DNA from 3 places in the Caldalkalibacillus horti genome. Region 3 is predicted to be linked to each of the others. Evidence: riboswitches for the same ligand, from Rfam matches in the RefSeq annotation. Region 3 holds a riboswitch; each other region holds the start of a gene.
What was found. Region 3 has a riboswitch for thiamine pyrophosphate ahead of thiE (thiamine phosphate synthase). Riboswitches for the same ligand answer to the same signal wherever they lie in the genome.
Positions count from the first base shown of each region.

Region 1 (6,541 bases), on a different contig from region 3:
GTAGGCTTTCAGCTTGTTCCTGAACAGTAACAGCTTGCATTTGAATGGAGTCAATTCCTAGTGAATTATTAATATAGTCAATAAAGGATACATCCGTGTGATTTTCAATAAACTCTTGGTAACCAACTAACCCGTCTTCAGTAATCTCCACAATGGCAGGCTTATAAATTGAGGTATGGATCCGATTTGGAAATAATTCATCATCCCAATATCCAAGGAACAAAACATACGTACTATCTAACTGGTAGCGTCCTACTTTATCATAAACAACTATTTCTTTAGAAATAGCTTCTCCCTTCAAAACAGACTGGATTTGAACTTTGTATTCCCTTGAAAATATATCAAACTCTTTATCTTCAATGATTGTCCCTACGGTAATAAACTGGGCTCTTTCAATTAAATTGTCTAAGGTAGGCTCAAAAAGCGATTTGCTTGATGAATAAACAACGGTTTGGTTTTCTTCCAAGCTAGATTGTTCAATTTGATTCTCATTTTGAGAAGTAAAAACATTACTTTGAAATAGCAAGATTATGGATAGGGATAAAGTAAGGATGACAAACATTGAAGTTTTATACTTTTTAATTTTCACAAAAAAAACCTCCCAATTTAATAGACTTGATTTAGATGCCTTTGGTCTCGAGTTGTTAATGAAGTTCTTGTAGAATCTCCACCCATTAGGTCACTAGAATTAGTAGAATGACCAAACCATCCTAATCCATGACCTATTTCATGAATGAAGGTATTTCTATGATAATTACTATTTTGGTTACTAAAGTAGTATATATATGCCTCAGCTCTACTAATTCTTACACCTGTTTTAGTAGAATTACTATACGTCCAATTTCCTTCTACATTTCCTGCTATAAAAGTTTCTCCTGCTGCTGTATCATCTAAATCAGGTCTATATCTTCTAAGATTTTCGTATGTTCCAGCTCGAATAATAAAATTTGCATTACTAACATCGTCCGTATTAAAAAAATTTGCTCTAGATATCCCAGCATTACTCCATTGATTCTTAGCATGAGTAACATGACCATTAAAAACAGAGCTTGTAAAACTATTATCTATAGGACCCTGCCAGGCTGTTGGAGTTGAGAGCCACCTGCCTATCCTATCAGCCGATTCTTCATTAGCATACCAATAGGACAGAGTTCCTAGGTTATTTGCATAAGAAATAATATTGCTTAGAGAGAAAATTAAGAAAACTGAAAAAATGGTAATGAAAAGTCTTTTTAACATGAATGAGCCTCCATTTCACTTTTAGTTGATTTTATTTATTCACTTTCTATAATATGGTATCTTATTTACAAAAAAAGTAAATGCCTATTTTATTATTTTTAAAATAGAGAAACAAATACTCTTTGTGTCATTGAATTGTTATTGAGATTTAAGAATAAGTGTGGTATGTTTGGTCATAGAATCCTGTAGCAGGGTTCTGTACATTAAAAACTAAATATCGTCATTTCACTAGGGGTGCTTTTGAGCTGAGAATGGCATTAGCCTAAACCCTTAACCTGATCTAGATAATACTAGCGTAGGGAAGTGAAGAGGATTGAGTATGATACGACACATATTAAGATAGATGATCATTCCTAATACAAGTCAATGAGTCTAAGAGCTTATCTAGTTCATCAAAGAGCTGCACGTAGATTTGTTTACTTGTTTCCAGTACTGGAGTATTCATTTATCTATAGATAAGTGTCCGAAAAATACACACAAGCCACTTTCTTCCTGAGAGTGGTTTTTTAATTGCTCTCATGAAGCTTTGCCTTATTAAAAGGCATTGTTTGTTGCCTATTTACTTCTTTCTTTTGGGGAGAGTGAAGGTGGGAGGTACGCTAGAACCAGAAAAGCTCGTTCTTAGTGGGTGACGAACAAAAGGAGAGCTAGAAAATGAAAAAGAAGGGATTAACCTTAACGGACATCCTAGTAACAGTTGTTATTGCTATTATTTTTGCTGTAATTTACAAGCTATGGGGGCCGCTGTATTATGCGTTAAAGCCCTTTGGGCTGCATTTGGAGCAGGCCGTGTATGGGATGTGGTTTATGGCGGCTACTGTAGCATTCTTAATTATTCGAAAGCCAGGGGTAGCTCTGCTTGCTGAAGTAGCTGCGGCATCGGGAGAGCTGGTGATGGGAGCAGAATGGGGACTAGAAACACTGGTCTATGGTGTTTTTCAAGGTTTAGGAGCAGAGCTTATTTTCCTTATTTTTGCTTACAAATCCTATTCATTGTTTGTGACAAGCTTAGCAGCTATCGGTGCCACGGCTGGCTCCTTTGTCATGGACACAATAAGAGGGTATATTTTTGATTATGAGCTGTGGAACTTATTACTTTTAATTGGTATGCGTACGGTAGGGTCAATCATTATTGTTGGTGTCTGTGCCTATTATCTTGTGAAGGCATTGGAGAGCACAGGAGTGACTGAGCTTGTTCGCTCAAGCTCCAAGGAAGATTATGATGCGTTGAATAAATAAATATTCCTAGTAGCATGATTCAGAAAGGAGAAGCTTTTGAACTCAGTAAGTGAACAGTAGTCATACTTTTATTTAAGGAAAAGAGGTTGTCATGATGACAAGAAAAGCGATGGGTGTTAAGGATTTAAGGCTAAAATTTCCCGGTGCTTCTTCTCTGTTGTTTACGGATTTATCCCTAGCCATTGAAGAGGGTGAAAAAGTATTGCTTCTAGGTCCAAGTGGCTGTGGAAAGTCAACTTTATTACAGGTTCTTTCAGGAATGATTCCTCAGTCTATTGATATACCAGTTAAGGCAGAGGAAGTATCACTTCCAGAATCATGGGGCTTTTTATTCCAGGATCCAGATACTCAATTCTGTATGCCCTTTGTGGATGAAGAGCTTGCTTTTGTCCTTGAAAATCTTTGTCTGCCGCAGGATCAAATGCACGCTAGAATTGAGGAACTCTTGCACATGGTCGGGCTGAGGCTTGAAAACCCGCACATTCCTATCCAGTCCTTATCACAAGGGATGAAGCAAAGGTTAGCTTTAGCAAGTGTGCTAGCCTTAAAGCCAAATGCTCTATTTTTGGATGAGCCAACTGCCCTATTAGATCCTTCAGGTACTATTCAAATTTGGCAGCTTATAAAGCAGCTGGATATCGTTCAAACGGTGGTCATTGTCGAGCATAAAATTAATGAAATTATTGATTATGTAGATCGTGTTATTTTATTAAGCCCTGGTGGAAATATAGTAGCTGATGCGCAACCCGAAACTTTGTTCACAGAATATAGAAGTCTATTAATTGATTATGGAATATGGTATCCGGATGTTTGGGAGGATTACTCTATTTTACGTAAAAAGAATAAGGCTACTAAGGGTGTAATAACCGAGGAAATTTGGTCGCCAACCCTTAATATAAAATCTAACAATTCTGTATCAGAGACCCTCATCCAACTGAATCAATTTATGGGCTATAGAGGATCAGAAGCTAAGCTGAACATAGCTGAAGCAGAGGTTACAAGAAATGATTGGATTGCCATTACAGGAGAAAATGGAGCGGGTAAAAGCACTTTGCTTTTAGCCTTGATGCAGCTTATTAAAACAAGTGGGAGCTATCTGCTTAAAGGGAGCCAGATTGAAGGATTTCATACTGACCTCTCCAGTCAGATTGGCTATGTATTTCAGAATCCTGAATTTCAGTTTGTGACCAATTCCGTTTACGATGAGCTAGCTTATTCCTTAAAAATGATGAGCATCGCTCAAAAGCAGCTAGAAGGAACTATTGCGGAAACGATAACGAGGTTTGAGCTAGATGGCAAGGAGAATGTGCATCCCTACCAGCTTTCGATGGGACAAAAAAGGCGTTTAAGTGTGGCAACCGCAATGATCATGAAGAAAAACCTGTTGCTTCTAGATGAGCCTACGTTTGGGCAGGATGCTAAAAATACATTTGCGATCTTAGAGCAGCTAGAGCAATTAAGACGGGAAGGAACCACTATTATAATGGTTACTCATGATATGGAGATTGTAAAGCATTTTGCTACTAAAGTGTGGATCATAGAGAAGGGGACTCTAGCAGAACAACTGAAACCGATTGGTAATGAAGAGGAGCAAAGATTATGCAAATCGATTTAACCTTTCAGCAAACCTGGCTGTATCGTGTAAATCCAAGTGTTAAGCTTATCGTCTCCCTACTTTTATTCGTACAGGTATTATTGGTCCACCATATTGATTTTATGATTAATTTATGTGTGGTTACTTTACTTCTGCTTGCCTTTTTTACTGGGCATCCGTGGAGAAGAGTTCTTTTATTTAGTATCCCTTTTGTCATTATCTTTATCTCTACAGCAACATCTATGATTTTTTTTGGTAAGGGAGATACGACCTGGTTCCGTTGGGGGCTTGTGCATATTACGGAGGAGAGCTTTTACAGAGGACTACATCTAGGATTTCGAGCTCTTAGCTTTGCTTCCGTAGGTTTGTTATTTGCCTTAACAACAAGACCGGTATTTCTTTTCTATTCACTCATGAAGCAGCTTAAGCTTCCACCTAAATATGCTTACAGCTTTATGGCTGCCATTCGATTATTTCCTATTATGCTTGAGGAATTTCAGACATTGAGATACGCATTAAAGGTTCGAGGAGTAAGGGAGGAGAGAGGAATTCGTGGCTTTTATCAAAAGCTGAAGTTCTTCTCCATTCCTCTATTAGCCCAAAGCATTAGAAGAGCACAACGAATGGCTGTAGCGATGGAAGCAAAACGCTTTGCCATGACTCAAAAACGAACGTATTTTTACAAGCTAGGCTTTTCCATAAATGACTTCATCTTTGTTCTCTATCTTTTAGTTGGAAGCTTGCTTGCTTATTGGATTAGTCATCAATGGCCTTATGTAGATATAGTTGATGTGCGATACTATAACGATTAATGGGGGAATAGAGTATGAAGTTTTCTACGCAAATTAGAAATGAAGCACAATCGATTTGGAAAAAAAGCTTTGAGCATCCTTTTGTTACGGGAATTGCTGATGGGACATTGCCATTAGATTGCTTTCGATTTTATGTTCTACAGGACTCTTATTATCTAAAGCATTTTGCTCAGGTTCAGGCTTTAGGGGCTGCCAAAGCATCAGATTTGTACACATCTAAACTAATTGCTATTCATGTTCAAGGAACATATGAAGCAGAGTTAAGCCTACATGAGAGCTTTTCTGAGCGTTTAGGGATCACTGAAGAAGAACGTAGAAGCTTCCAGCCAAGCCCAACAGCTTATGCCTATACGTCACACATGATTCGAGCTGCGTATACAGGGCATTTGGGACATATTATTGCGGCCATTCTGCCTTGCTACTGGCTGTACTATGAAATTGGTGAAAGACTTCATTCAGCTACACCTGAAGAGCCTATCTATCAGGAGTGGATTGCTGCGTATTCTGGAGAATGGTTCAAGAAGCTGGTTGAGGAACAGGTCAATCGTTTAGATGATATTTCTCGAACAGTCACCGAAGCAGAGCGTCAGGAGATGAAGGAGCACTTTTTAATCAGTAGTAAGTATGAATATATGTTTTGAGATATGGCTTATCACCAAGAAAAATGGGTAGTAGAATAGGAGGATGCATCATGACGTGTATCCCATGATATAATGTGTTGCATATACATATATATAAGGCTGAAGGCGAATGTGTATGTAGACAGTTGCAGCATTTATAAAGGAGAGAGGTCATCAGTGAGTCAGAAGCAAACGATTGGTCTAATTTATGGTGGTAAGTCAAGTGAGCATGAGGTATCTTTATTAACAGCATTTTCAGTAACAGAAGCGATTAACTATGAAAAATATGATGTGCTACCTTTATACATTAAACTAGATGGGACCTGGGTGAGGGGTAAGAAGTACTCCACAGTGCCAGAAAAAGCGAGTGAACTAAGGCTCGATCAGAAGGACAACACCACTAGTTTTGTCTCCTTATTCGACTTGGCTCAGGAGCTTGATGTGGCGTTTCCAGTCATTCATGGGCCGTTTGGAGAGGATGGGACGCTACAAGGGCTTCTAGAGATGCTGGATATCCCATATGTCGGATCTGGTGTTGTTGGATCTGCATTAGCGATGGATAAGGTAATGATGAAAAATATATTTTCTTCTGCTGGTCTGCCTCAATGTAATTATCTATCGTATACTAGAAAAGAACTAAAGCAAGGAGAACTAGAGAAGATTACACAGCAAATTGAAGACCAGCTAGGTTATCCCTGCTTTGTTAAGCCCGTTAATCTGGGATCCAGTGTTGGAATCAGTAAAGCGAAAAATATGGAAGAGCTAGAGGTTGCTCTCCTTACAGCGGCAAGTTACGATAATAAAGTAATTGTCGAGGAAATGATTGATGGACGTGAGGTTGAAATTGGAGTTCTTGGTAACGATGAACTACAAACGTCGGTAGTCGGCGAAATCAAATCAGTGAATGAGTTTTATGATTATGCTTCAAAATATAAAAATATTGGCACAGAGCTAGTGATACCTGCACAAATACCTAATCATGTCACGGAACAAATTACTGAGATAGCCAAAAAAGCATTTACAGTACTCGAATGCTC
Region 1 covers NZ_JAUSTY010000010.1:112,968-119,508, forward strand. Annotated here, with positions in the region: gene J2S11_RS12980 (hypothetical protein) at 1-589, opposite strand, end outside; gene J2S11_RS12985 (zinc metalloprotease) at 607-1,239, opposite strand; TPP riboswitch at 1,460-1,558, shown strand; gene J2S11_RS12990 (ECF transporter S component) at 1,894-2,478, shown strand; gene J2S11_RS12995 (ABC transporter ATP-binding protein) at 2,570-4,093, shown strand; gene J2S11_RS13000 (energy-coupling factor transporter transmembrane component T family protein) at 4,078-4,884, shown strand; gene tenA (thiaminase II) at 4,899-5,525, shown strand; gene J2S11_RS13010 (D-alanine--D-alanine ligase) at 5,682-6,541, shown strand, end outside.
Region 1: another riboswitch for thiamine pyrophosphate. It lies ahead of J2S11_RS12990 (ECF transporter S component); the one in region 3 lies ahead of thiE (thiamine phosphate synthase).

Region 2 (6,541 bases), on a different contig from region 3:
AATGCCTATTGAAACATTAGAAGCTCTATCGAAGCTTGGAGATCAGGTTGTATATATACGTGGTAATGGAGACAGAGAAATTGTGCTAGTCTACGATGGCAAGGAGCTTCCAAAGCACTTATCTGGAGCTGTTAAAGAAGAAGCGGAATGGGTTGCTGGTAAGCTTTCACCAGAGATGAGAGATTTCTTAGCTCATCTTCCAAGTCAAGTAGAGTATACGATTGAGGGGTTAGGTCATATTTTGTTTTGCCATGCTACTCCTCGTAATGATTATGAAATCTTTACTCCCCTTTCCCCTAAAGAGAGGATTGAAGCTATGTTTACTAACGTTACTCATGACTGGGTTGTTTGTGGTCATACACACGTGCAGTTTAAAGAGAGTGTTGAGAACATTAGCATACTTAATGCTGGAAGTGTAGGTATGCCTTATGCAGAAAAACCTGGGGCATATTGGGCTCTGATTAGTTGTGATGGCTATGAGTTTCGGTATACACCATACGATTTACAAGCAGCTGCTCTTCTAATAGAGTCTAGCGGAAACCCTCAGGCTTCTGATTTTATACAAGGGAACCTGTTGAGTGGTCCTAAAGAGGACGAAGCGCTAGAGTTTTTGGAAAAGCTAGCTAATGAAAATAAAATGAACATGAATTAAGCTATCAGGTTTTATAGGAACTCTTCGTAAAGACAACAGAATGGATAGTAAAGTATAATTGCTATGAAAAATGAAATCATATATGATAGAGCTGAAGACGAAAAGCTGTATTATGCTTAATTTAGCCCTAAATTTTACAATAAAGGAGCCATCCGTATGTCAGTAGATATCTATCTAAACTTTAAGGGAAACTGCCGTCAAGCTGTTAAATTTTATGCTGAGGTTTTTGGTACTGAGCAGCCTAAAATTATGACCTTTGGTGAGGTACCGCCGAATCCTGAATATCCATTACCAGAGGAGGTAAAGGATTGGGTTATGCATACGCGTTTAAACGTTTACGGAAGAAATATGATGTTCTCTGATGTTTTTCCTAATATGCCTTTTGTAGAAGGGAACAACTTTAGTCTGTCACTTGTATTAGATAGTGAGGATGAGATTAAAGCGTTATTTGACAAGCTCAAAGAAGGTGGAAACGTGCAGATGGAGCTTCAAGAGACATTTTGGAGCAAGCTTTATGGCAGCTTAACAGACAAGTTTGGCATACAGTGGCAATTTAATCTAGGCATGGGTGAATGGTAAATGGTTGGCTTTGTGGAAAGGGTTTCGCGTAAAGGATTGTTGTTTTTATGGGAAGAGATGCTCGGAAATGATTTGATCATTTTCCGACAAAGTGATAAGCTTAAGTAGATTGTTTTCAATTGAATAAAATAGGAATCACTAGGGGTGCGAATAGCTGAGAGAGGTCTATGACCTTAACCCTTGAACCTGATCTAGGTAATGCTAGCGTAAGGGAAGTGGATGAATGTCGTATATTCTTTTTGGATAATAGACCGCTTTCTTTGACTAGAAAGTGGTTTTTTGTTTGTTCACATTTGCTTAGGCTATACATAGTTAGGAGGTATATCTTATGAACGAAGATCAGTTAAAGCAGCTAGTCGAGCAGGTCGATCATCGTCAGGATGAGCTCATCAGTTTGCTTGAGAAGCTTGTACGTTTCAAAACTCCAGCACCGCCTGCTAGGAATACTGGAGATGCTCAGGCTTTTATTGCAGATTATTTAAAGAGTATGCGCTTTGATGTGGAACAATGGGAGCTCTATCCGGGCGACTCAAATGTGGTAGGTGAACTGAAGGGGAGGGATTCTTCAAGCTATAAAAGTCTAATCATTAATGGGCATATTGATGTGGCTGAAGTAAGTGAGGATGAGGTGTGGGAAAGTGATCCTTTTACCCCGATTGTTCGCGATGGGGTTGTCATTGGTAGAGGCACTGCGGATATGAAGGGGGGCGTAGCTGGTGCTCTGTTTGCCATTCAATTGTTGCAGGAGGCTGGGATTGAATTGCCTGGAGATTTGACCTTTCAATCTGTAGTTGGAGAAGAGGTTGGAGAGGCTGGAACACTTTCCTGCTGTGAGAAGGGATATACAGCTGATTTTGCTCTTGTCGTGGATACAAGTGATCTTCATATTCAGGGTCAGGGAGGAGTCATCACGGGCTGGGTAACGCTTAAAAGTAGCCAGACATTCCACGATGCCACACGCAGAAATATGATCCATGCCGGTGGAGGGCTTAAAGGGGCAAGCACTATTGAGAAAATGATGAAGGTTATTGCTGGGCTACAGGAGCTTGAGCGTGATTGGGCAGTCATGAAAAGTTATCCTGGTTGTCCCGCTGGAGCCAATACGATCAATCCTGCCGTTATTGAAGGCGGTAGGCATGCTGCCTTTATTGCAGATGAATGTCGACTGTGGATTACCGTTCATTTCTATCCCGATGAGACCCATGAGCAAGTGATGAAAGAAATTGAAGGTCATTTACAGCTAGTCGCCCAAGCAGATCCATGGTTAAGAGAGAATCCATTGATTTTTGAATGGGGCGGCTCCTCCATGATTGAGGATCGCGGTGAAATTTTTCCGGCTCTTGAGGTAGATCCAGCTCACCGTGCTGTTCAGCTTTTAGCTCAAACTCATGAAGGAGTTTTGAAGACACCTGTGATTCAGGATGTATCAGCAACGGTGACGGATGGAGGCTGGTTTGGTCATGCAGAGATTCCAGCAGCCATTTATGGTCCAGGGGATCTAAGGAATGCACATGCGGTAAATGAACAGGTATCCATTCAGCAGTTAGTGGATTATACGAAGGTTATTTTAATATTCATGTATACATGGACACATACGAAAAAATAAGGAGGCTATTAATATGAAATTTTCAGCACGTTTATATGAGAAGCTACAGCCTATTTGGCGCAAAAATCATACTCATCCCTTTGTCACTGGAATGGGAGATGGAACATTAGATCGAGAAAAATTTCGCTTTTATATGGTACAGGATTATTTATATTTAATCGACTATGCTAAGCTTTTCGCCATTGGAGCCGTTAAGTCTGAGGATACGAAAACGATGGGGAAATTTGCAGCCCTATTAGATTCTACTTTAAATGAAGAGATGTCTTTACATCGACAGTATGCGAAAAGATTTGATATCTCAGAGGAAGAGCTTGAACAAGCAGAGCCTTCTCCTATTACGCTTGCTTACACTCACTATATGCTGCATTCTGCACAAAATGGAACTCTAGCAGAATTGGTAGCTGCCCTGCTTCCATGTATGTGGAGCTATTGGGAGATTGGCAAGGAGTTAAGTCAAATTCCGGGTGCAGCTGAGCATGAATTTTATGGAGAGTGGATTAGCATGTATAGCTCTGAAGAGTTTGGGGAGCTAGCCACTTGGTGTATTGAGCTGTTGGATGATTTGGCCGAGGGTAAATCATCCAAAGAGCTGAAGCGATTGGAGGAAATCTTCTTAAATACAACTCGGTACGAGTATATGTTCTGGGATATGGCTTACCATGAGACGATGTGGCCTGATGAGCAAGTAGATGAGTAAACCGGTTTTGCAGTTTGAGCATGTTGATTTTTCCTACGAAGGGGTAGTAGAAAGCCAAGGTCATTTACTAGATTCCCTAAGTTTAAGTATTGAAAAAGGAGAGTTTGTTTCCATAATCGGACCGAGTGGGTCAGGGAAAACGACTTTGTTTCGATTAATTAGTGGTCTAGAGCAGCCTTCACAAGGGCAAATACTCATGGTTGGTCAATGGAAAAAAGATCGGTTGGGGCAAGTCGGATATATGCCACAGCAAGACTTGCTTCTTCCTTGGAGGACGATTTTGGAAAACTCTTGCTTACCCCTTGAGTTAAAAGGAGTTAGCAAGGAGGAAGCGAAACGGAAGGTGCTTGACCTACTTGATGAGTTTGGGCTAGCAGGAACAGAACACCGTTACCCAACTGAACTCTCTGGCGGGATGAGGCAGAGAGTTTCCTTTTTACGTTCTGTACTAAGTGGTTCTCCTATTCTACTTCTTGATGAGCCCTTCAGTGCTTTAGATGCCATAACTCGTCTCTCTATGCAGGAATGGCTTATTCAGCAGTGGGAAAGGTGGGGGAAAACGATCTTGTTTATCACCCACGATGTAGACGAGGCTCTCTTTTTATCTGATCGTATATTGGTCTGCACACAAAAGCCAATTAAAGAATTGCAGGAGGTACAGGTTCCACTTGATCGACCACGGACATTACGTGATTTGAATCAAGGTCAGGTTATTGCTCTAAAGGAACTACTCATCCAGCAGCTAAGGGGCAATGGTCAATGAGGAACGTCATTAAAAAGTATGGAGCTGCACTGAGTTTTGTCCTCGTTTTATTGGTGATCTGGGAGATATGGGCACGAATCTATGACAAAAAGTTTATTATTCCGTCCCCTGTGCAAATTTTAATTCGGTTATGGGAGCTAAAAGAGGTTTTACTGCTCCATCATTTACCGTCCACATTACTTATTGTTTCAATTGGCTTACTCATTTCTCTAATTTTTGGAGTAGGGTTAGCTGCGTTAATGTCACTAAAAGGCTGGGCTAGAAGTACATTTTATCCGGTGGTTATTGCTTCGCAAACAATCCCAATTATTGCTTTAGCACCAATCTTTGTCTTATGGTTCGGTTATTCAATATGGGCGAAGGTAGCGGTTACCGTACTTATTACATTTTTTCCTATTGCGGTGAATACGTATGATGGTTTTCGTTCTGTCAGTAAGGAGTATAAGGAATTACTCTTAACGATGGGAGCTCGTCCAAAGGATATTTTTCTGAAGCTGAGTGTTCCTTCTGCGTTGCCACACTTTTTTTCAGGTTTAAAGGTTGCCGTTACGTTGAGTGTTATTGGAGCAGCAATTGGTGAGTGGTTAGGCGCTCAATCGGGTCTAGGATACTTTAGTAGAAGAATGATGACCCAATTTGATGGACCTGCTGTATTTGCTCCAATCCTATTATTATCTGTACTAGGAATTATTTTGTTTTTAGCTGTATCAAAAATAGAAGCCGTTGTTCTAAAATGGAGGAAGACGAAATGAAAAAGAGCTTGAAATTGGGTTTACTTTTACTTATGAGTTTAGTATTAGCTGCATGTTCACAAACAGGTAGCTCTAGTGATAATCATGAAGTAAGCATTATGTTAGATTGGTATCCAAATGCCGTTCATAGCTATCTATATGTAGCGGAGGAAAAAGGGTATTTTGAAGAAGAAGGTGTCAATGTATCTATTCAGTTTCCAACTAATCCTACGGACCCATTAAATTTAGTAGCTGCAGATCGTATAACACTTGGTCTGTATTATCAGCCTGATGTCATTATGGCACGTGCAAATGAGAATGTACCTGTTAAAGCTATTGCATCTATTGTGCGTTCCCCGTTAAATCATATTGTGTTATTAGAGGATAGTCCGATCCAATCGCCAAAGGATTTAGAAGGATTGAAGCTAGGCTACCCTGGAATTCCACTTAACGAGGCATTAATGCATACCATGATTAGTCATGATGGAGGAGATCCAGACGCTGTTGATATGATTGATGTGGGATTTGAACTAGGTTCATCTATGGTAACTAACAATGTTGATGCCGTTATTGGTGCGTATATTAATCATGAGGTTCCAGTGCTTCGCCACGAGGGGTATGAAACTCGTTATTTTAACCCAACTGATTTCGGTGTTCCTGCCTACAATGAAATTGTATTAGTGACTAGTGAAAATACATGGGAGGAAGAGCGGGAAGGCATTGAGGCGTTTTGGAGAGCTGCACGAAAAGGCTTTGAATTTATGCAGCAAAATCCAGATGAAGCCCTTTCTATTCTGCTTAGCAATCAGGATCAAACCAATTTCCCGCTTATTGAAGAGGTAGAAAAGGAGAGTATGTCAATTCTTTTACCTAAAATGACTGGAGAAGGTGAGGCGTTTGGTTCACAACAGATCAGTTCATGGGAGGAAGTACGAGACTGGATGTATGAGGCGGGGTTAATCACTACTTCTCCTGAGGCAGAAGAGTTTTTTATAAACATAAACTGAAAATAAGTATGTTCTATTCTATGTTGGTTTACTCATAATAGTAATTACAGAGTGAACAGATTAAAAGCGCTTGGAAAGAAGGATTAATATCCCTTTCCAAGCACTTTTTTTGAAGAAATAAATAGGAACGTAAACTACATCCTTTCATAGATCTACGACTCATAGATTTACAACTTCTATCTCAAGCTCTTTTAATCTAGTCGGAGAGGAGATTAAGTCTATTTCAGTAATTTTTTCTTTTGTCATTTTAAATTGAATACTGTACAGCAATTTTCCATAAGGGGCAGCTATGACTCCAATTGATCCATTTATAAGCGCAATCTGTGCAGCCTGTGCGCGTCCTATGACTTGATTCGCAAGAGCTTTTGCACCTTTAGTGGTTCTGATCGTACCTGTTTGGCGATCATCTCTAAGGACAACGTTTGGATGCAGTACATCCAATAATCGATCAAAATCCCCTTTACGGGCAGCCGTTAAGAAGGCGTCCACAAGCTCGTGTTTATGCT
Region 2 covers NZ_JAUSTY010000006.1:223,761-230,301, reverse strand. Annotated here, with positions in the region: gene J2S11_RS09295 (metallophosphoesterase family protein) at 1-652, shown strand, start outside; gene J2S11_RS09290 (VOC family protein) at 809-1,231, shown strand; TPP riboswitch at 1,362-1,462, shown strand; gene J2S11_RS09285 (acetylornithine deacetylase) at 1,560-2,837, shown strand; gene tenA (thiaminase II) at 2,851-3,534, shown strand; gene J2S11_RS09275 (ABC transporter ATP-binding protein) at 3,527-4,297, shown strand; gene J2S11_RS09270 (ABC transporter permease) at 4,294-5,049, shown strand; gene J2S11_RS09265 (ABC transporter substrate-binding protein) at 5,046-6,035, shown strand; gene J2S11_RS09260 (sigma-70 family RNA polymerase sigma factor) at 6,195-6,541, opposite strand, start outside.
Region 2: another riboswitch for thiamine pyrophosphate. It lies ahead of J2S11_RS09285 (acetylornithine deacetylase); the one in region 3 lies ahead of thiE (thiamine phosphate synthase).

Region 3 (6,541 bases):
CCATTTTCGGTGCAACCGGGATTTACGGATTTATTGTACTCTTTTTCTTTTTCGTATCCTCTACCTTGTTAGGCATGATTAAGCGTGTAAGTCATTCGGCTGTAGAACGTGTTGTAGAAAAGGGGGATCGTAGAGACTACCTTCAGGTTTTCGCTAATGGTGGGCTGGCTGCTGCTAGTGCTTTGGCTTACGCGCTATTAAATGACGCTGTTTTTCTTGTTGTCATGTGTGCCTCTTTAGCAGCCGCTACAGCAGATACCTGGGCATCAGAGCTAGGGCGATGGAGCAAAGCAAGACCTATACATATTCTAACTAGAGAGAAAGTAGAGCCTGGAACATCAGGGGCTATAACAACATTAGGAACGTTGGCTAGTGTAAGTGGTGCTGTATTCCTTGCCCTTGTTTCTATTCCATTAATCCTTCAGGGTAAGGGGAATCTAGGCTTTGAGAGCTATATGGCAATCATGTTAATTGTTGTTGCAGGTTGGTTAGGGAATTGGATGGATACTTATGTAGGAGCGAAATGGCAGGTTCGTTACCAATGTCCTGATTGCTTAGCTTTTACAGAAAAAACGGTTTGTCATACTCAGACGGTACAGGTGGCAGGGATACGCTGGATGAACAATGATATGGTCAATGCGATCTGCACCGTTTCTGCTGGTTTTTTTGCTGTATTCCTTACCTTGATGTTTCGTTTTTTATAGGCTAGATTATTTTGTCTGCACCAGTCTAGAGCTATATTTTTGGCAGAGCAGAGGGAACATGGTATGATGAAAGCAAAGGAGGGAGTTTCAGTGGATTCATCTGTACATAATGACATTATTCATAAAATTAGGCAGCATCAATCTATTCGGAAGTTCACTTCTGAAATTGTTCCAGAAGAGCACATTAGACAAATTGTAGCTTCGGCGCAAATGGCTTCTACATCAAGCAATATGCAGGCTTTTTCTATTATCGGTGTTACGGATAAGGAAAAGAAGAGGGTGCTTGCAGAGCTGGCAGGGAATCAAGCGTATATAGAGGAATGCTCACATTTTCTTGTGTTCTGTGCCGACACGCATCGCTTAAAGCACTCAGCAGAGCAGGAAGGGGTAGATATTACTCCTGCCCTAGAGCATGTAGAAATGTTTCTCGTCTCTACAATTGATGCAGCGTTAGCTGCTCAGAATGCGGCTTTAGCCTCGGAAGCATTAGGATTGGGGATTGTTTATATTGGAGGAATTCGTAGCCGTATTGCGGAGGTAAGTGAGGTCCTTAATTTACCTGACCATGTTTATCCTGTGTTCGGGATGTGTATTGGCTATCCAGATCAAAGTCCAGGTGTAAAGCCTCGCTTACCCTTGGAGGCTGTTTATTTTGAAAATGAGTATCAGCCATTTGAGCAGGTAAAGGACAAGGTAGCGGCCTATGATCAAACAATGAGCCAGTATTATGAAGCTAGAACAGCTGGAAAACGAACAGACACATGGTCTGAAATGATGAGCAGAAGCCTAAAGGATCCGAAACGAACTCATTTAAAGGATTTCTTGGCGGAGCGAGGCTTTTTATTAAAATAAGAGCTAATAAAGTTGAGTAGCTTTTTATGAAAAAATTGTACTAACTAGCTGTAACTTTCATGTATAATAAATAATGAAAATCTAAACGTAGAGATGAGTGAAACCAATGCTTTAAAATTACGTAGAACATACGTAGATAGGTGAAAGGATTGGCAGATAAAAAATATCTTTCATCTCATAGCATTAAGAATGAAGGTAGGAGGCAGGATACATGTTTAGACGAGTTGGTTTATTTATCTTAACAAACATTTTAGTTATTGCTACAATTTCAATCGTCCTTACGATTCTTCCGATTGGTAGTTATATAACAGAGAGTGGGAATTTAAATCTAGTCACATTATTAATTTTTAGTGCTGTTATTGGTTTTACGGGAGCATTTGTTTCCTTAGCTATGTCCCGTTGGATGGCTAAAATGGCGATGAAAGTACAGGTGCTAAAGCCTGAAGATCCGAATTTAAGTCCTTTTGAAAGAGATCTAGTTGACAAAGTACATCGCTTATCTCAAAGTGCTGGATTAACCGTTATGCCAGAGGTAGGAATTTATCATTCTAAAGAGGTAAATGCCTTTGCTACAGGTCCATCTAGAAGACGTTCACTAGTTGCTGTTTCTACTGGATTACTAGAAACGATGGATGCAGATGCCGTTGAAGGGGTTCTGGCTCATGAGGTTGCCCATGTCGCTAATGGAGATATGGTCACAATGACTCTTTTACAGGGTGTTGTAAATACGTTCGTTGTATTCTTTGCTCGTATCGTTGCGTTTGCCGCTTCTCGTTTAGTTAGATCTGAGCTACAGGGAATTGTTCATTTTATAGCAGTTATCGTATTCCAAATCCTATTCTCTATCCTTGGAAGCATCGTAGTTATGGCGTATTCTCGTTACCGTGAGTACCATGCGGATAATGGAGCAGCGGATTTAGCAGGAAAAGATAAAATGATTCATGCTCTTCAATCCTTAAAGCAGTATGTAAATCGTGTTGATGATGAGCAGAAGTCCTTATCTACTTTGAAAATTAATGGTAAAAGTAACTTTTCTCGACTGTTCTCCAGTCACCCTGAATTGGATGATCGTATCAAACGTTTACAGTCTAGATAATAAGAATAAATATGATTAAATAAAGACGAAGGATTAAGTCATAGTCGATGACCTAACCCCTCGTCTTTTTCTTTAGAGAATTTCTAAACGGTGGTGTAAGATTTCTTTAATTTTAAACAATGATGGAATATTAAAATACGACCTAGGGCTTGTAGGAAGGTCTATAAAGAAATACCCTTACGTTCACGGAAATCTATTCCCCGATAATACGTATCGGCAACTATAATATTTGGACCAACACAGCTAGACTGTGGACAGTAGCAGTTAAACGGCTGAAACAGAGAGTGCTTTTGCCAGCGTTCAAAGCAATCATCTAGTCGATCTGTTCTGAGATTTCCTAATGGCTCCACATCACCAAAATCTGTAACGATGACTTCGCCAGTGAAGATGTTTGTGTTTAAACGATTATGCCCATCTGGGTCGTTTCTAACAGTCACATTGTGGCTGTCCTTCATTCTCTTAACTAGAGCCAGGTCTTCTTCACTGCTGTTACACGCGTAGAAGGGTAGAGTACCAAATAGAATCCAAAGGTCGGGATCGCGTTCATCTAGAAGACGATTGTACACGCCTCTCAGCTCTGCTAGAGATAAGATTTTCATATGCCTAGCAAAGTCACTTGGATAAAGTGGATGAACCTCATGTCTCTGACAGCCTAATTCTTTAATGATATGGTGAATACGTGAAAGCTTGCCTGCTGTATGCTCAGAAATTAAAGATTCTGCAGAGACAAAAACGCCTCTTTTTGCTAATTCTATTGTATTTTCAACCATTGTGTTGAATGTCTTTTCCGCTTGGCTAAAGGAAACGGGGTGCATTTTATGGACATAAGCCGTTCGATAAAAATCCTGGGCATCCACATAGTTAAAGGAAATATGCAGAACATCCAAATAAGGTAGGATAGCCTCGTAACGATCTAAATCTAACGTTAAATTAGAATTGATTTGTGTCTTGGCTCCTCGTTCATGAGCATAACGTAGTAATGGAACGATATAATCGGTAATAATCTGTTGATTAAACATCGGCTCTCCACCTGTAATGCTCAATGTATCTAAGTGTTCGATCTCATCTAAGCGTTGGAAAATGAGAGGAAGTGGAATTCTCTCCTCTGAATCCTTCATGGTAAGCACGTCTCCTACAGCACAGTGCTCACAGCGTAAATTACATAAATTTGTTACAGTAAACTCTATACTAGTTAACTTGTTTGATCCAAATTGTTTCCGACGATCTATCGCTTCCCATGGGTCATTTTGTGGACTCATAGGTGATTTAAGCTGAGTAAGCATATAACTTAATCCTCCTTTAGTTCAATCCTTACTATAGCTCTATGGGGAAAGCTTCGTCAATGAGATTGTTCATATTTCTTGTATAAATTTTTATATATTTGATTATGGACGAAGGCTCTTATCCTAAGCAGACGATGGCTATAGAAATTACGGTTCTAAAGTAATGTTCTTTATAGATGGTTTAGTAGATGTTCTAATAGATGTGACCTTTCAATGACATCACTATATAAACGTTACAGGTACGGAATCAGACAGCGTAATTAGTTTTCTTTACGTGATTTCATATGTTATACTAGTACCAAGAAGATCGTTGAATTCTATTGTTCATAAATCATTTTAATGAAATGACTAGGGGTGCCTTTTGGCTGAGAGAAATTTTTCAACCCTTAACCTGATCTGGGTCATGCCAGCGTAGGGAAGTCACAGATGAATAGATAAGTCTGGCTTCCTTTCCTGAGTGAAAAGGGAGTTTTTTATGTTTAATCAGAGGCTTTTAAGGCTACACGGAATAGGAGGATGAAAGATGTTTAAGGAGTTTCATTTATATGTGATTACGGGTGAGCAGTTTTACCCGAACAAAAACTATTTAGATGTCATCGAGCAAGCGATATTAGGAGGAGCTGATATTGTTCAGCTGCGTGAAAAGAATAAATCGAAAAAAGAGCTGTTAGAAATGGCTAAGGAGCTTAAAGCGCTAACGGCAAAATACAACGTTCCGTTTATTGTGAATGATCATATGGATATTGCTTTAGCGGTGGATGCTGACGGCATTCACTTAGGACAAGATGATCTACCTTTAGAAGAAGCGAGAAAAATTTTGGGGCCAGATAAAATCATTGGCATCTCTACACATGCTTTAGAGGAGGCATTGGAAGCAGAACGCAATGGTGCTGATTATATAGGAGTAGGACCAGTTTTTGAAACAAAGAGTAAGGTTGATGTAGTGGACCCGGTTGGACTAGAGTATGTACAGGAAGTGGTTGCGAACACGACCATTCCATTTGTGGCTATTGGTGGAATCAAGCAGCATAATGTACAGCAGGTATTAGATGCAGGAGCAAAAAGAATTTGTGTGATTAGTGCAATTGTGGGTGCTGAGGATGTTCAGGAAGCAGCTAGAGCACTCAGTGTAACGATTCAAAAAAGCTAGGAGTGAAGCAAGCACCATGAAGACATTACTGATTAATGGTAGGGAAGAGGAATTAGAGGTCACTACGTTAGACGAAGTAATTCAGCATTTTCAGCTTAAGCCTGAGCATGTGGTTGCAGAGGTTGATGGACAGATTGTTGATCGCTCTGAGTGGGCTAACTATGAGCTGAATACGGGAATGAAATTAGAGCTTGTTCATTTCGTAGGAGGTGGCTGATATGCTAGGACAGGATCGTTTAGAGATCGGGGGGAAATCCTTTTCCTCTCGTTTTATGATAGGGACGGGAAGATACCCGAACCCATATATTCAGCAGGAAGCGATTAAAGCTTCTGAAGCAGAAATACTAACGTTTGCCATTCGAAGAGTGAATCTAGATGCGCCTGATGAGGATGCTATTCTACAGCATTTGGATGGAATGAACTTTACGTATCTACCGAATACAAGTGGAGCGAAAACAGCGGATGAGGCGGTACGTATTGCTCGGTTAGCTAAGGCTTCCGGAATTTCAAACTGGATTAAGGTGGAGATCAGTGTTAATGAAAAGACACTACTTCCTGATCCGATTGAAACGCTTAAGGCAACAGAGATTCTGGCTAAGGAAGGCTTTGTAGTGCTTCCATATACATCAGATGACCCTGTTTTGTGTAAAAGGCTAGAGGAAGCAGGAGCTGCTGCTGTTATGCCAGGTGGAGCACCGATTGGTACAGGGCTTGGCATTCTTAACCCATACAATCTAGGTTTAATTGTGGAAGAGGCGAATGTGCCGATTATCGTGGATGCTGGGTTAGGATCGGCGATGGATATTGCTCAAGCGATGGAGCTTGGAGCTTCTGGGGTACTAATGAATACTCCTGTGGCTAAGGCGAAGGACCCGATTAAGATGGCTAGAGCGATGAAATTAGCGATTGAAGCGGGACGCTTGTCTTATCTAGCTGGAAGAATTCCAAAGAAAAAATATGCAACGGCAAGCAGTAAGCTAGAAAATCTTTCAAGCAAGTAGGGATGTCCATTGAATACCCAAAAGAAACAAGTACCGATTGCTGTGCTTGGCGGTGGAGTGATTGGATTAGCGATTGCGTTTGAATTAGCCAAAAGAAAGCATAAGGTTACCGTGATAGAAAAGGGACTATGTGGTGGTCAGGCAACGGGAGCAGCTGCTGGGATGCTGGCTCCCTACTCTGAAATCGGTGAGGATCCTGACGATTTTTTTTCGATGTGCCATGAGAGCTTGCTGCTATATCCAGAGTGGCAGGCTGATGTTAAAGAGGTATCAGAGTTAGATTTTGAATACAATACGTCTGGAAGCTTACATGCGGTGTTTCATGAGGCGGATGAATTAGCCCTTGAAACAAGATTACAGTGGCAAAAAGGCTGGCAGGTACAATCTGAAATTGTAAAGGGTCAAGCCCTTCGTCATTTAGAGCCACACCTCACAGATGATGTTATTGCTGCCAT
Region 3 covers NZ_JAUSTY010000020.1:37,430-43,970, forward strand. Annotated here, with positions in the region: gene J2S11_RS18260 (DUF92 domain-containing protein) at 1-704, shown strand, start outside; gene nfsA (oxygen-insensitive NADPH nitroreductase) at 768-1,556, shown strand; gene htpX (protease HtpX) at 1,768-2,652, shown strand; gene yfkAB (radical SAM/CxCxxxxC motif protein YfkAB) at 2,814-3,935, opposite strand; TPP riboswitch at 4,276-4,370, shown strand; gene thiE (thiamine phosphate synthase) at 4,459-5,085, shown strand; gene thiS (sulfur carrier protein ThiS) at 5,102-5,302, shown strand; gene J2S11_RS18290 (thiazole synthase) at 5,304-6,086, shown strand; gene thiO (glycine oxidase ThiO) at 6,096-6,541, shown strand, end outside.